DNA from 3 places in the Arthrobacter sp. NicSoilB8 genome. Region 1 is predicted to be linked to each of the others. Evidence: riboswitches for the same ligand, from Rfam matches in the RefSeq annotation. Region 1 holds a riboswitch; each other region holds the start of a gene.
What was found. Region 1 has a riboswitch for cyclic di-AMP ahead of LDO15_RS12880 (hypothetical protein). Riboswitches for the same ligand answer to the same signal wherever they lie in the genome.
Positions count from the first base shown of each region.

Region 1 (4,779 bases):
GGGGCTGACCCAGGCCTGGGACGTGATGGTGATTGACCGCGGGCTCCCCGTAATGGACGGCATCGCCCTCATCGCGGCGTTGCGGTCCAAAGGCATCGCCACGCCCATCCTGATCCTGACCGCCCTGGGCGATGCCGGCGAGAAAGTCCGGGGACTCGACGCCGGCGCCAACGATTACGTGACCAAGCCGTTCGACGCCGCCGAGCTGGCAGCACGCCTGCGTGCCCTGACGCGCACCTTTGCTCCGGCCGCGGCACCGTTGACGATCGGAGACTGGGAACTCGACCCGGCGCAACGCACCGTCCGGTCTGTCTATGGGCATGCGGTGTCACTGACAGCGAAAGAAGCCCAGCTCCTGGCGGCCCTTGCCGCGGAACCTGACCGGGTTTTCACCCGGGACGAACTCCTCGCGGCGTACTTCCACGCTTCCGACCAGCCCGGCATGATCGATACCTACGTTCACCACCTTCGCCGGAAGGTCGCCAAGGCCGTCATCCGCACCGTTCACGGCGTCGGCTACCAGATCGGCGACGCCAGTGAGTAATGCAGGGACCGACGGCGAAAATCCGGACCGCTCCACGCTGCGCAAGGCCTCGCTCAAGGTCGCCCTGCGGATCAGCGCCGCGTGCGCGGTCATGGTTCTCGGGCTCCTCGCCGCCACGGCCCTTTATCTCATGAATCAGCTCGCACATCCGGAAGTGCCGGGCCCGGCGGCCGGGACGGCCTACGCCTACCTGGATTCCAAGGATGTGCTCGAAGCCATGGTCATCGCCGGCGTGGCGGGAATCGTGCTGGCGGGCTTCGTCGGGTGGCTCAGCGCGCGCAGCGCCATCCGGCCCCTCGGCGACGCCTTGGCCCGGCAGCGGCGCTTCGTCCAGGACGCCAGCCACGAACTGCGCACGCCTTTGACCATCCTGGACACCCGGATCCAGCTCGCCCAGCGCAACACCGAACCCGAATCCAGGCAGGGCCAGGACCTGGCCCGGATCCGTGAGGACGCCGCCACGCTGACCGGAATTGTCAACGAACTGCTCCTCGCGGCAACCACGGACGCCCCGGACCGCTCGGCGCCGCCCGCCGATCTGGCCGGCGCCGCCGCCGGCGTCGCCGGGAGCCTTCAGCCGGTGGCCGGCCAGCGGGACGTGCGCCTGGATTTCTCCGCCGAGGCCCGGCCGCTGGCCCGGATCGACGCGAACGCTCTGCGCCGTGCGGTACTGGCCCTGGCTGACAACGCCCTCGCCCACACCCCTCCGGGCGGCCGCGTCAGCATCACGACGTCGATCGAGCAGCACCGCGCGGTCATCACCGTGGCGGACACGGGGACCGGCATCACGGGTGTGGATCAGGCCCGGATTTTTGATCGCTTCGTGCGGGCCTCCGCTACCGGCGGATCACAGGGACAGCGGAGCTTTGGCATCGGGCTGGCCCTGGTCCGGGAGATCGCGGTCGCTGCAGGCGGTTCCGTCGAGGTGGCCTCGACCGGTCCTGGGGGAACCGTCATGAAGATGACGCTCCCGCTGGCGGGCGTCGGAAATCCGTGAGAAGTCCGGACCCGCGCCGGGCGGACCATGACAATCATGCCCAGATCAATAAGCCCAGGCCAACCTGACCCATAGTAATCGGACATAGGAAAGACCGGCGATCGCTTGCCCCCAAGGGAATTCGATCGCCGGTCTTTCCGGTCTGGCTAATCCCGGGGGGACTGTTTGGCCCCTGCGGGCTTAGGCCCGGACGAAGGTCACGCCGCCGGTGGCGGTGAGCCAGGACAGCGGGTGGACCATCGTCGCGTTGACGCCGTTCATGCCGCCGCTGACTACCTGGCCGTTGCCGGCGTAGATGCCGACGTGGCCGGACTGGACCACCATGTCGCCGGGCTGCGGGGTCGCCACAATGGTTCCGAGGCCAAGGAAGGCGCGGGGGCCGATGTCGCCGACGGGCTTGCCCGCTGCGCCCAGGGCCTTTTCCACCATGGCGGTGCAGTCCTGGGTGATGCCCAGCTGGCTGTAGGCGGCCGAGAGCATGATGGCGTTCCGGCCACCGGCGGGCGCCGCAGCCGGGGCGGCGGCCGGAGCAGCCTGCACCTGCACGGTTGCCTTCGGTGCCGCCGCAGGCGCTGCGGGAGCCACTGCGGGAGCCGCGGCAATAGCCTTGGGCTGTTCGATGACGGGAGCGGCGACCGTGGCCACCGCGGGGCGGTCAAAGCTGATCTTGACGCTTGAATCGGCGCTGACCGGCGCGCTGACGAGTCCCTTGACGTCCAGAGTGGACGCCGGAGCGGAGTCGCGCTTCGCAGGTGCCGCGGCAGCGTTGGCTGCCATTCCGCTGGTGAGGACCAGGCCGGATGCGGCGGCGAGGACGGTGGCATGGCGCGCAAAAGTACGGATTGAAGACATGGATGTAGCCTCTCCCAATGCCTGCGAGGTGAGCTGTCGGATTCGGATGGGAGTCACCCGGCCGCACTCAAGGGCCCGTCGTTGCGGGCGCTGTGCGGCTTCACCCCAAGACCTGCATCTATCAGCAGGCCAAAAGTGGTTTCCCCGTCTCTGCCGGTCGTTGATGCGAGTTACCCCCGGGCCGCGGCAGAGTTAGGCAATCGGCTGGGGAGCGCCCGTATCGGAGACAACAGGCACATGTCCACGGTAGCGCGAACCGCACCCGAATGTCACATTAAGGTAACGGAGGCCACGGTGCCGGCCGGCAAATGCCCGTAGGGCGCCACGGCTTTTCGCACATAGGATGATGCCACCAGCACCACCTTCGAAGCGGAGGCCCGAAATGAACAGCCACTGTGTCGCCATCTGCCAGTTGAGCAACCAGCCCCAGGAGGATTTCGACGTCAACACCGAACTGCTGATCCTGGACGGCGGGGACGTCCACGTGTCCACCTGGGATGCTGAACCGCGGGACGGCGGCTTCGACGAGCACGTCCTGAACGACCGGGTGGACGCGCTCGGGTTCATGGTGGTCAATGACTGGGCCTTCCTGGACGGGAAGGCGTATGCGGTAGTGGAGCGGCGGACTGCACCTTAGACGCAGGCACCTTAGACGCACGGCACAGTTGGCGCACGGCACCGCAGAGGGGACTAATCTCATTCCATGATGAAGGAGCCGACGGCCGGCATCACCGCCATCCCGGTCGCGCTTGCCTGCCCGACAGTCCAACGGCCGGCCTGCAGCGGCGAGCCGTGACGTTCCTGTCCTTGGCGCTGATCGCCGTCGTCGCACTGGCCGGCCCGCTGCTGGCACTGCCGGTGCGCTGGCGGTTGCCTGTGGTGCTGGGTGAACTGCTCGCCGGCATCGTGATCGGGCGGTCGGGATTGGCCCTCGTGGACCCCTCCGATCCGACGTTTAGCCTGCTGGCCAACATCGGGTTCGCGCTGATGATGTTTGTGGCCGGAACCCACGTTCCCGTGAGGGATCCTCAGATCCGCTCCGCCCTCGGCAAGGGGGCCCGCCGGGCGACGGCGGCGGCGGCGGCGGCGGTGGCAGTCGGCACCGGCATCGGCCTGCTCTTCGGGACTGGTCATGCCCCGCTCTACGTCGTGCTGCTGGCGTCCTCTTCGGCTGCCCTGGTCCTTCCAATCGTCGATTCGCTGCGCCTGGGCGGACCCGATGTCGTCGCCATGACAGCGCAGGTGGCAATCGCCGACATCGCCTGCATTGTGGCGCTGCCGCTCCTGGTGGATCCGCCCCACGCCGGCCGGGCGGCGCTCGGCGCACTCACCGTGACCGGCTGTGCGGTGGCGCTCTATGTCGCGCTGCGCTGGCTGGAGGACAAGGGCATCCGCGGGCGCGTGCACCGTCTCTCGGAAAACCGCAAGTTCGCCCTCGAGCTGAGGTTCCAACTGGCGGCGCTGTTTGCAATGGCCGGCGTGGCGACTTTCAGCAACGTGTCGGTGATGATGGCGGGTTTTTCCTTCGGCCTGGTGGTGGCCGCCGTCGGCGAACCGCGGCGGCTGGCCCGGCAGCTGTTCGCCCTTAGCGACGGCTTCCTGGGGCCGGTGTTTTTCGTCTGGCTGGGAGCCTCATTGACGCTGAGGGACCTGGCCGGGCATCCGGACATGATTGGTCTGGGCCTGGCCCTGGGTGCCGGGACGCTGCTGACGCACGCCGGCCTGGTGTTCCTCGGGCTCCCGCTGCCCCTCGGGGTGTTGTCCGCGGCCCAGCTCGGCGTGCCCGTGGCGGCGGCGAGCATCGGGACGCAGCTGCAGGTGCTGCTCCCCGGCGAGGCCGCCGCGCTGCTGGTGGGCGCACTGGTCACCATCGCCGCGAGCGCTGTTGCCGGTTCACGGGCGGCCAGGACGTTCGCGCTTCCCGCGAATTCCGGCGGAAAATCCGGCGGGGCCGGCACCATTGTCGGCCCAGGCGACCCGGGCGATCCCCAAGGCTGAGCGAGGGCGCGGGCAGCCGCTGCCGGGGCGGACCGGTCACCCTCGGGCGGACGTGAACTGCAGCTCGGGCCTCTTCTTCGCCATCTCCGCCAGGACCCGGGAAACCGCCTCCCGGACCACCGCGCCGTCGGTGAGGGCGTCGGCGTCGGCCTCGGAAGTGAACCTCCCGGAGGTCCCGTCGAGCACGGAAACGGCGTGGCGGACGAATCTGTCCCAGTCCCCTGCGCCCGCGCGCAGCGCCAGCAGCGGCGAGAGCAGCGCGGCCCGGCGCAGCCAGGCGTCAGGCTCACGCACCCACCGGTCCAGCACGCTGTCGGCCCGCACCCGGCTCAGTACGTCGAGTCCGTTCACTAGGGGGCCGACGACGTCGACTGCGAGCGGGTCCACG
Region 1 covers NZ_AP024655.1:2,860,671-2,865,449, forward strand. Annotated here, with positions in the region: gene LDO15_RS12870 (response regulator transcription factor) at 1-544, shown strand, start outside; gene LDO15_RS12875 (HAMP domain-containing sensor histidine kinase) at 537-1,541, shown strand; gene LDO15_RS12880 (hypothetical protein) at 1,722-2,393, opposite strand; cyclic di-AMP (ydaO/yuaA leader) riboswitch at 2,398-2,602, opposite strand; gene LDO15_RS12885 (hypothetical protein) at 2,776-3,030, shown strand; gene LDO15_RS12890 (cation:proton antiporter) at 3,186-4,391, shown strand; gene LDO15_RS12895 (DNA alkylation repair protein) at 4,428-4,779, opposite strand, start outside.

Region 2 (4,779 bases), 2.1 Mb from region 1:
GCAGTCCCTCGAAGTGGTGGCGTGCCGCCTGGCTGCGTCCTTGGATGCCGAATGTGAAGCGCCGGTTGGCCGCTGTGTTGGCCACGGCGGTGGTGAGCAACGCGAGGAAGTTGGCCAGCTGCGGGTCCATGATCCCGCGGCAGAGCAGGAAGATCACCAGGTACGCGAGGGTGGAGGCCACCCCGATGCTGCCGAAGCGGACGAGCTGTCCGAAGAGGCTTCCGCCGGGGCTTTGTTCCTGGGACCGTGATGAGGCCGGCAGCGGCCCGCGGGCCAGGGCGGCACGCAGTTCGGGAACCGGAATCCGGCCGGAGACCAGGTCACGGCTCAGCCGTGCCATGCCGCGCAGGTCCGCGAGGGCAGTCTGGATGATGTCCACGCTGGAATCGGGGTCGTCGGTCCAGTCCACCGGGACTTCGTGGACGCGCAGGCCGCACTTTTCGGCCAGGACCAGCAGTTCGGTGTCGAAGAACCAAGCGTTGTCCAGCGTGTGGGGCAGCAGCTGCCGTGCCACGTCCGCCCGGATTGCCTTGAAGCCGCACTGCGCGTCGCTAAAGTGGGCGCCGAGGAGTGACTGCAGCAGGAAGTTGTAGCTGCGCGAGATGAATTCCCGTTTGGGGCCGCGGACGACGCGCGAGTTGCGGGTCAGCCGGGTCCCGATCGCCAGGTCGGAGTGCCCCGAAATGAGCGGGGCGAGGAGGGGACCGAGCGCTGCCAGATCGGTGGAGAGGTCCACGTCCATGTATGCCAGGACCGGCGACGGCGAGGCAAGCCATACCTTGCGAAGGGCATGGCCGCGGCCTTTTTCGGCCATGTGGACCACGTTCACCTCGCGCAGCTCGCGGGCTACGCGTTCGGCCGTCTTGAGCGTCCCGTCGGTGCTGGCGTTGTCCGCCACGGTGATCCGGAACGGGTGCGGGAAGGAGCCGAGAAGGTAAGTATGGAGCCGGCGCAGGCAAGCTTCGAGGTCCCGTTCCTCGTTGAAGACCGGGATGGCGACATCCAGCACCGGTGTGCTGGTACGCGTGTCTATGGGTGAGCGCCGGCTGCCGTGGCTGGTCAGAGGCCCGTCAAACGGGCCAGGGACGGGAGTATCGGCCAGCACATGCCCCGATGAGGCAGGCCCGGACGGTGCAGGCCCGGACAGTGCAGACCCGGACGGTGCACGTTCTGACGTGGCGGCGGACGCCGCCGGACCGGCCGGCGGCGCCGCGGAGCGGGGAAGGGTTCCTGTGCCCTGGTCTGTGAATGTCATGGCTCAACTTTCCCGGCGGCCCATATGAGGGCTTTAGGGTCAAGCTGTGCGGGGGCTGTGGAAGTTCGGCCCGCTCCCGGTATGGCACACGCCTAAGAGGCCCCGGATCACGAGGATCCGGGGCCTCCAAGGAGGGGCTGGGCAGGCGGGGCCGGCTGGTGCCGGCTTAGTACCAGTTGTGCGCCAAGTGGAAGTTCAGGGCGCCGCAGGGTGAGCCGTAGCGCGTCTTGACGTAGTTCAGGCCCCAGTTGATCTGGGTCCGGTAGTTCGTCAGGTAATCGGCGCCGGCGCTCGCCATCTTCGAGGCTGGCAGGGACTGGACCACGCCGTAGGCGCCGCTGCTGGGGTTCTTGGCGGTCGTCTTCCAGTCCGATTCCTTGGTCCAGAGCTTCTGCAGGCACTGCATCTGGCCCGGAGCCCAGCCGTAGCTGCCCAGCTGGGCGGCGGCGTAGGCCTGCGCGCCGGCGGGATCGTCGACTGCGACCGGAGCCGCCGCCGGAGCCGGTGCTGCCACGGGAGCGGGAGCCGGCGCAGGTGCTGCCGCGGGTGCCGCTGCAGGAGCGGGTGCGGGGGCCGCGGCGGGTGCCGGTGCGGGCGCGGGGGCAGCAGCAGCCGGGGCGGCCGGCGGTTCGGCGGCCTTAACTTCCGGGAGCGTGGGGGCCACGTTTTTTCCCGCCGGAGCGGTGGGAGCAGCGATCTGGACGCGTTCGAAGTTGAGCTTGGCCAGCGGGTCGGCACTGGTGGCCGTCGAGGTGTTCGCAACATTCGCCCCGTGCGTTCCCGGTTCTGCTGCCTGGCTGGCGGCGGCGCCGCCCACCAGCATTGCGCAGGCGACGGTGACGACGGCGGCGCGGTGGCCGGTGATGCCGAGCCCGGTGGCCAGCCGCGACAGGGCGGATGCCTGCTTGGCTGGTTCGGCGCGGTGACGCGACTTCGTGGAGTGTGCAACGCCGTCAGGGCGCGTTTGTACCTGGAGTTCAGTCATGATCGCCTCTCAACGCCTGCGGAGTTAGCTGTCGGGTTCGGATGAGGTCATCCGGCCGCACGGAAAAGTCACGTGTCGGCTTCACCCCAAGGGCGCATATGTGCAGAATGCCCGGGAACTCTGGGTCCCCCGCCTCTGCCTCGTCTAGCGGAATCCGGGAAGCGGCAGAGTTTGGCGTCCATCCGGATGTGCGGCGCCGATGGCAGCGCACTCCTACGACGCTACAGGACGGCGACGCTTAAGTCACATTTTGGTAACAGGAGTCACAGCGGCGGGGTGTCGGCTTGTGTAGACCCTTGGGCCGCATTCGTGGGCTTACGCGGGCGCGGATGGGGGTGCCGCGGGCAGCCGAACGGCGAACTCCGTCCGGCCGGGCCTGGACGTGACCTCGACGGTCCCTCCGTGGGCCTCCACGATCGACTGGACAATGGACAGGCCCAACCCGCTCGTCCCCTCGGAGGTCGGCGCGGGAGCCGCCATGCCCGCAGCTCTGGAGGCTGCGGACAAACCGCCGGAAACCGTGCCGGAAAGGGTGCCGGACGCAGTGCGGGCTCCCGCCGCTGCGACCGCAGGCTGGGCGGCGGTGCCCGCCCGATTGGTGCGCGAGGCGTCGGCCCGGGCGAAGCGGGCGAAGACGCGTCCGACGAATTCGGGGTCGATGCCGCTGCCGTTGTCCGTCACTGTGACCACCGCGCTGCCGTCAGCCGAACGCATGACCCCCGTGACCACCTTCGTCCCGGGTTCCGTGTGCTTGCGTGCGTTGGACAGGAGGTTGGCGAGGACCTGGTGCAGCTGGGTCGCATCCCCCCGCACCACCACGGGCTCGTCCGGGAGTTCCAGCTGCCAGATGCGGTCCGGGGCCATGACCTTTTCATCGCTCACCGTCTCGATGGCCAGCTGGGTGAGGTCGACGTCGGTGACCTTGAGCGGCTGCCCCTCGTCCAGCCGTGCCAGCAGTAGCAGGTCTTCCACGAGGGTGGTCATGCGCTCGGACTGGCTCTGCACGCGGGCGAGGGATTTCTCGCCGTCGGGCGTGAAGTGCTCGGTCATCCGCATCAGCTCGGTGTAGCCGCGGATGGCCGTGAGCGGAGTGCGGAGCTCGTGCGAGGCGTCGGCAACGAACTGCCGCACCTTCATTTCGCTTTCCTGCCGTGCCTCGAGGGCGTTGGAGACGTTGTCCAGCATCTGGTTCAGCGCGTAACCCACGCTGCCCACCTCGGTTCCCGGATGGGCCACCGACGCCGGGACGCGCACCCCGAGCGCCACCTCGCCCGCGTCCAGCGGGAGGCGGGAAACCTTGGTGGCAACCTCGGAGAGCTGTTCCAGCGGCTTCATGGTCCGCCGGATCACAGCCGTCCCGGCGAGGCCGATCAGCACGAGCCCGCCCGCGGAGACCACCACCATGGTCCAGACCAGCGAGGCCAGGGTGTTTTGTTTTTCTGCCAGCGGGAGCCCGGTAACGATCACGTCGCCGTAGGGTGCACGCACGGCAGTGAGCCGGTAGTCCCCGGCCGAGAGGGTCCGGTCCACCGGCAGCCCGTTCGGGGTGAGCGCCAGGAGGACGGCGTTGTCGTCCGGGGAAAGGCTCTTGCGGGTGGCGTCCCCGGCCAGGAAGCCGGGGTTGCTGACCTCTCCGCCCTGTATGCGTGCGTTGAGCGTGCCGATGCCCTGCCCCCGGGCCTCAAGAGGGTCCGGACGCCCGTCCGGGTTGCCGGACACGGGCCGGCCGAACTCGCTCGAGCGGTGGGAGGCCTGGCTGAGCTGGTCATCGAGCTGCCGGGTCAGGAACAAGTCCATGGAGGCATAGCTGAACAGTCCCACAGCGCCGCAGATGGCCACGAGCAACGCCATGGCCACGAGGACCAGTCGGGTGCGCAAGTGCCACGTGGAGGGGTTGCGCCAATCGCGCCCGGGGACGCGGGTCACACCGGAAAGTGAGGGCACGGATCAGTCCGCCGGCTTGAGGACGTAGCCTGCGCCTCGCACGGTGTGGATCATGGGCGCGTGGTTGGCGTCGACCTTCTTGCGGAGGTAGGAAATGTACAGTTCCACGATGTTCGCCTGGCCGCCGAAGTCATAGTCCCAGACCCGGTCCAGAATCTGGGCCTTGCTGATGACCCGCTTGGGGTTCTCCATGAGGTAGCGCAGCAGTTCGAACTGCGTGGCGGTCAGGTGCAGCTCCTCGCCGGCCCGGGTGACTTCACGAGTATCGACATTGAGCACAAGGTCGCCCACCACGAGTTCGGCGGTGTCCATGGCGGCCACCCCGGAGCGCTGGACCAGCCGGTGCAGGCGCAGCAGGACCTCTTCCATGCTGAACGGCTTCGTGACGTAGTCGTCGCCGCCCGCCGCCAGACCGGTAATGCGGTCCTGGACGGCGTCCTTGGCCGTCAGGAACAGCGCCGGCACCTCCGGCGCGAACGCGCGGATCCTGCTGAGCAGCTCGACGCCGTCGAACCCGGGAAGCATCACGTCCAGCACCAGCACGTCGGGACGGAATTCCTTGGCAAGCCGGACCGCAGCGGGCCCGTCGGCCGCC
Region 2 covers NZ_AP024655.1:727,222-732,000, forward strand. Annotated here, with positions in the region: gene LDO15_RS03390 (bifunctional glycosyltransferase family 2/GtrA family protein) at 1-1,255, opposite strand, end outside; gene LDO15_RS03395 (hypothetical protein) at 1,422-2,240, opposite strand; cyclic di-AMP (ydaO/yuaA leader) riboswitch at 2,240-2,427, opposite strand; gene LDO15_RS03400 (HAMP domain-containing sensor histidine kinase) at 2,556-4,184, opposite strand; gene LDO15_RS03405 (response regulator transcription factor) at 4,188-4,779, opposite strand, start outside.
Region 2: linked by a shared signal. The riboswitch ahead of LDO15_RS03395 (hypothetical protein) and the one ahead of LDO15_RS12880 (hypothetical protein) in region 1 are both predicted to bind cyclic di-AMP.

Region 3 (4,779 bases), 2.0 Mb from region 1:
CCGGCCGTGCTATAAAACCCCAGGAGCGGCTGCTTCCGGCCGTCAGCCGAGACGGCCATGACGCCGTCGCGCCCTTCGCTGCCCGTCGTACCGTCCGGCGTCACAGCGGGCGAATCAGCGGGCGAAGCGGCCAGCGCGTCGGCCAGGGTGCGGACGGCCGCGGCCGACCGCGGCATGTCGCAGGCGAGGACAAGGATGAACGGCGCGGGGTAGCCCGCTTCAGGGCGGCCAGCGTAATCGGCGGCCAGCGCGCCCACTCCCGCGGCGATGGCGGCGGCCGGGCCCGCGAACGGCGGGTCTTCCCGGCAACTGAGGACGCCGACGGGCAGGCCCCCGGGGTCAGGACCGACGACGACCGTGCGCCCTGCCGCGGCCGCGGAACGCAGTGACCGCTCCAGGAGAGTGGCGCCGTCGTAGATCAGCCGGGACTTGGGCACGCCGCCCAGGCGGGACGACCGTCCCCCGGCGAGAATGATGGCATCGAACTCCACCGGTTCAGCCTATCGCGGCGGGGGCTGCCGACGGTTGCCGCCGGGCCGGCGCCGCCCCCGGCTCCTTCGAGCGGCAGGCGGCCGCTCCGGGTCACCGACGCAGGGGCCTGGTTCAGGCGGCCGATTCAGGCAGCAGGAACGGGTCCCACGCCGGCGTCGGCTTTTCGAGTTCCTTGATCTGCCAGATGGTGCCCTTCGGCGGCCCCGGCACGAACCCGACCTTCCAGCCCATCTCCGCTGGCGTATGGTCTCCCTTGGCGTTGTTGCAGCGCAGGCAGGCCGCGACCAGGTTCTCCCAGGAATCGGCGCCGCCCCGGGACTTGGGCTGGACGTGGTCGATGGTGTGGGCAGCCTTGCCGCAGTAGGCGCAGCGGTGGGCATCGCGGCGGAGCACGCCGCGGCGGCTGACCGCTGTCATCGTGTTGTACCGCGGCCGGATGTACCGGTTCAGGAGGATCACGGAGGGGCGGCCCAAAATGTCCTGGGGGCCGACGACAGGGTCCTCACCTTCGGCCACGACGCTGGCCTTTCCGGTCAGGACAAGGACTAGCGCCCGGCGGAAGGTCACTACCGCCAGCGGTTCATATCCAGCATTCAGAACGAGTGTGCGCATCCGCATACCTCTTCACGGCCGCACCCGCCAGGGGCACGAGGGCCGGCTGCCCTGTGCATGGTCGGGCTATGGATCGACAAGACAAGAGTAAACACTCAACTGCCGGATCACCGAATATTTTTTCACGGACGCGGTGATTGACGCGGAAAGTTAATGAGGCGGTAACGCAAAAGACCCCCGCCTCACAAGAGGCGGGGGTCTTTTGAAGTGCGGAGGGCTTGTGCCTAGCCGCCGACGCGGATGAAGACCGGGCCGGAGCCGACGTTCACGCTGTACAGCGCGGTGGTGCCACCGTTCCAGCCGCCGTGGACGGCCATGCCGTTGCCGACGTAAACAGCGATGTGGGCCAGGCCCACGCCGCCGTTCTGGTAGTAGGCGAGGTCGCCCGGACGTGCTTCGGCGGCGCTCACGGTGCGGCCGAGGGACAGGTAACCTGCCGGCCAGCCGTGGTAGTGGATGCCGGCCGCGGCCAGGGCGTTGGTGGCGAGGGCGGTGCAGTCCTGCGCCACGCCGATCTGTGCGTAGGCGGCAGCGGCGATGGTCGCCCCGGCGCCGCTTCCGATGCCGGCGGGAGCCTGCGCAGCGACGCCGCCGCTGACGCCAAGCTGGGCGCCGCCGGCCTGGGAAGCCGTGGCGTCCTGGACCTGCACGACGGGCTTGGGAGCCTCGACGACGGGAGCCGGCGACGTGGTGACGGCGGGCTTCTCGTAGGAGATCGCAATGGTGGACGCGGCCGAGATCGTGGCCGGAGCGGACGCCTGGACCTCAAGGGCGGAAGCGGAGGTGGATTCGCGCTGAACGTTGGTCTCAGCAGCGTTGGCTGCGATTCCACTGGTCAGAACCAGACCGGAAGCTGCGGCGATGACCGCGGCCTGACGGCCCATGCCGCCGGCGTTGTCGCCGACTGCCTTGGCAATAACAGCCAGCGAGTTGGTCTTGGTGACCTCGGCGCGGTGCCGTGCAATGGTTGCACGAGTAGTCATTAAGTTCTCTCTTTCGTGATCCTTGGACCGCGCGTTTTTGGGCGCGGACTGAGGACGCTCCGGCATCTTGGGGGTACGCCGGATCGCCCCGAAATGGGTTACTTAGCGAAGGGTGTACTGCGAAGACGCGCCAAAAGCGGGAACTGCATGCTGTCCGGACTCAGTGGAAATCGAGCCAGCGGAACGTGATCCAATCCGGGCGCCGGCAAGGGCGGCACGAGACATGGATTTCAGCGGGCTCATAAGAGCCGCGCCAGTGCGCAGACGCGCAGCATTGTGGCGTGAAGACACGAAAGTAGCCTCTCCCAATGCCTACGAGGTGAGCTGTCGGATTCGGATGGGAGTCACCCGGCCGCGCTGCTTCCTGGGAAGCGTTGCGACTTAACCCCAAGGCCTTCTTTCGAAGGCCAAAATTGGTTCCCCCGCCCCTGCCAGACGATGTAATGCGAACGGACCTTGAGCGGTGGCAGAGCTAGGCAATCCACTCAAGAGCGCCAACTTCGGAAAAGTTGGCGTGCTTCAAACCCTACAGGAGTCCGGACCCAATGTCACATTCAGATCACGGCGTGTCGCGTGGATTTGAGAGCGGCCCATCATCTTTCTAGAGCCAGCCGAGCGGGTCAACGACATCGCCGTTGACCATGACTTCAAAGTGAAGGTGGCAGCCCGTGGAGGCGCCCGTGGTGCCGCTCATCGCAATGACATCGCCGCGGGAGACCTTCTGGCCGACCGTGACCGACGACGAGGACAGGTGGTTGTACGTGGTCTCCAGGCCGTTGCCGTGATCGATCACCACGCGGTTTCCGCCGCCGTAGGGGTGCCATCCGTTGAAGGTAACGGTGCCGCTGGCCGCTGCATGGACCTGAGTGCCGCACTGGGCGACGTAATCCTGGCCGCGGTGGAACTCGCCCGCGCCGCCGGTGATGGGGCTGACGCGGTAGCCGAACGGCGAGGCCGTGACCATCTGGTCCAGCGGCGCACCGAGCGTGCCGGCCGATGCCGCACGGGTGATGCTGCCCACGGACTGCGCACTCAGCAGCTGCTTGAGCTTCCCGTCCGGATCGCCCTTGGTGGTGACGGCGGTGCGGCTGAAATCGACCTTCGCGGCGGCGGCAGCCGTGACATCCGGCTGCACTGCGGCGGCCAGGGCGCCCGATCCGTCGGTGTTCGAGGCCATGACCGGGCTGGTGACGGGGACCGTTACCGTGAGGATCAGGCCGGTTGCGGCCAGGGCGATCCCGGCCTTCTGCCCGACGCCGCTGGCCGCTGCGAAGTCCGTTACCTGACGGAACGGACCGCGCCGGCGACGGCGTTCATCCCGGTGCACGTCGCGCGGGCGTTCGGCCGTATAGGCGAGTACGGGACGCGGCTCCGGAGCGGGACCGCTCGCGCGGCGACGGCCCCTGGCGGTCTGGGTGGTCAAGAACGGTTCCTCTCTGGATAGCCTGCGAAGTTAGCTGTCGGATTCGGGTCAGAGAGATCAAAGACCCGGTCCGCCGTTGCAAGCGCCCAGACACAGGGGCATCCTCAGGGATCCCTCGGTGGAAGTTGCTTGCCGCTGACGGACTTCACCCCAAGGCTGCCGAAGAAGCAGCCGAAAGTGGTTCCCCCGCCCCTGCCAGAAGGTGGTTCTGCGACTGATCCGCTGGCAGGGCTCGGCTTCGGATCAGGTAACGCTTTGGTATCGGTACTGGCCACTAACTATAGGCGATTAAGCCGCCCGGTAATAAATCCGTAATCGCTTTTGTGCACAACTCATGGGTCGTCCCATCTCCGGGACGTCGTGGCTGGTCAGGCGACTGTTACAAACACGTGCGCGGCAACCTCGGGCGGCAGCTCCAGCGCGCCTTCGATATCCGGGACCCGGACCGAGATGTACTCCCCGACCCGCTCCAGCGACACCAGCGCACCGGGCCGGATTCCGCCCTCGTCGAGCTGGGCCAGGAGCTCCGGTTCCACCTGGATCGGCTCCGCGAGCCGGTTGACCCTGATCCGCGAGCCCGGACCGTAGCCGGCCATGGCGTCCAGCAGGTTCACAACCCCGTCCATGTGGGCGCCGGAGGGCGCACCGCCCAGTTCCGCAAGCCCCGGAATCGGGTTCCCGTAGGGCGAAACCGTGGGGTGGTTGAGCATCTCGAAGATGCGTCGCTCGACGCGTTCACTCATGACGTGCTCCCAGCGGCAGGCTTCCTCGTGGACGTAGGCCCAGTCGAGCCCGATCACGTCAGCCAGCAGACGTTCGGCGAGACGGTGCTTGCGCATCACGCCGACGGCGCGTTTCCGCCCGGTTTCTGTCAGCTCAAGGTGCCGGTCGCCCGAAACAACCACCAGCCCGTCACGTTCCATCCGGCCGATGGTCTGGGAAACGGTGGGGCCGGAGTGGCGGAGCCGTTCGGCGATGCGGGCGCGGAGGGCGACGATGTTTTCTTCTTCAAGTTCCAGAATGGTCCGAAGATACATCTCCGTGGTATCGATCAGATCCGTCATTCAGCTCAGCTCCTCGAGCGCAGTCCTTGCGTCATTCCCACCGTACCGCGTGCGGGCTGCGTGCAGGATGCGCCCTGGCGAGATCCGCCGTACGTTCGCAGGACAGCCTAGCCTATTTTGAATTACTCCGGATAATCCTTCGTCCTGCCCGGGCGGCCTCACGCCGTCCGCCCTCCGGCCCTTCGCGCGGCGTCTCAATGACCGG
Region 3 covers NZ_AP024655.1:897,177-901,955, reverse strand. Annotated here, with positions in the region: gene LDO15_RS04105 (NTP transferase domain-containing protein) at 1-491, opposite strand, end outside; gene LDO15_RS04100 (HNH endonuclease) at 604-1,104, opposite strand; gene LDO15_RS04095 (NlpC/P60 family protein) at 1,329-2,087, opposite strand; cyclic di-AMP (ydaO/yuaA leader) riboswitch at 2,383-2,566, opposite strand; gene LDO15_RS04090 (M23 family metallopeptidase) at 2,689-3,510, opposite strand; cyclic di-AMP (ydaO/yuaA leader) riboswitch at 3,515-3,728, opposite strand; gene LDO15_RS04085 (metal-dependent transcriptional regulator) at 3,879-4,574, opposite strand.
Region 3: linked by a shared signal. The riboswitch ahead of LDO15_RS04095 (NlpC/P60 family protein) and the one ahead of LDO15_RS12880 (hypothetical protein) in region 1 are both predicted to bind cyclic di-AMP.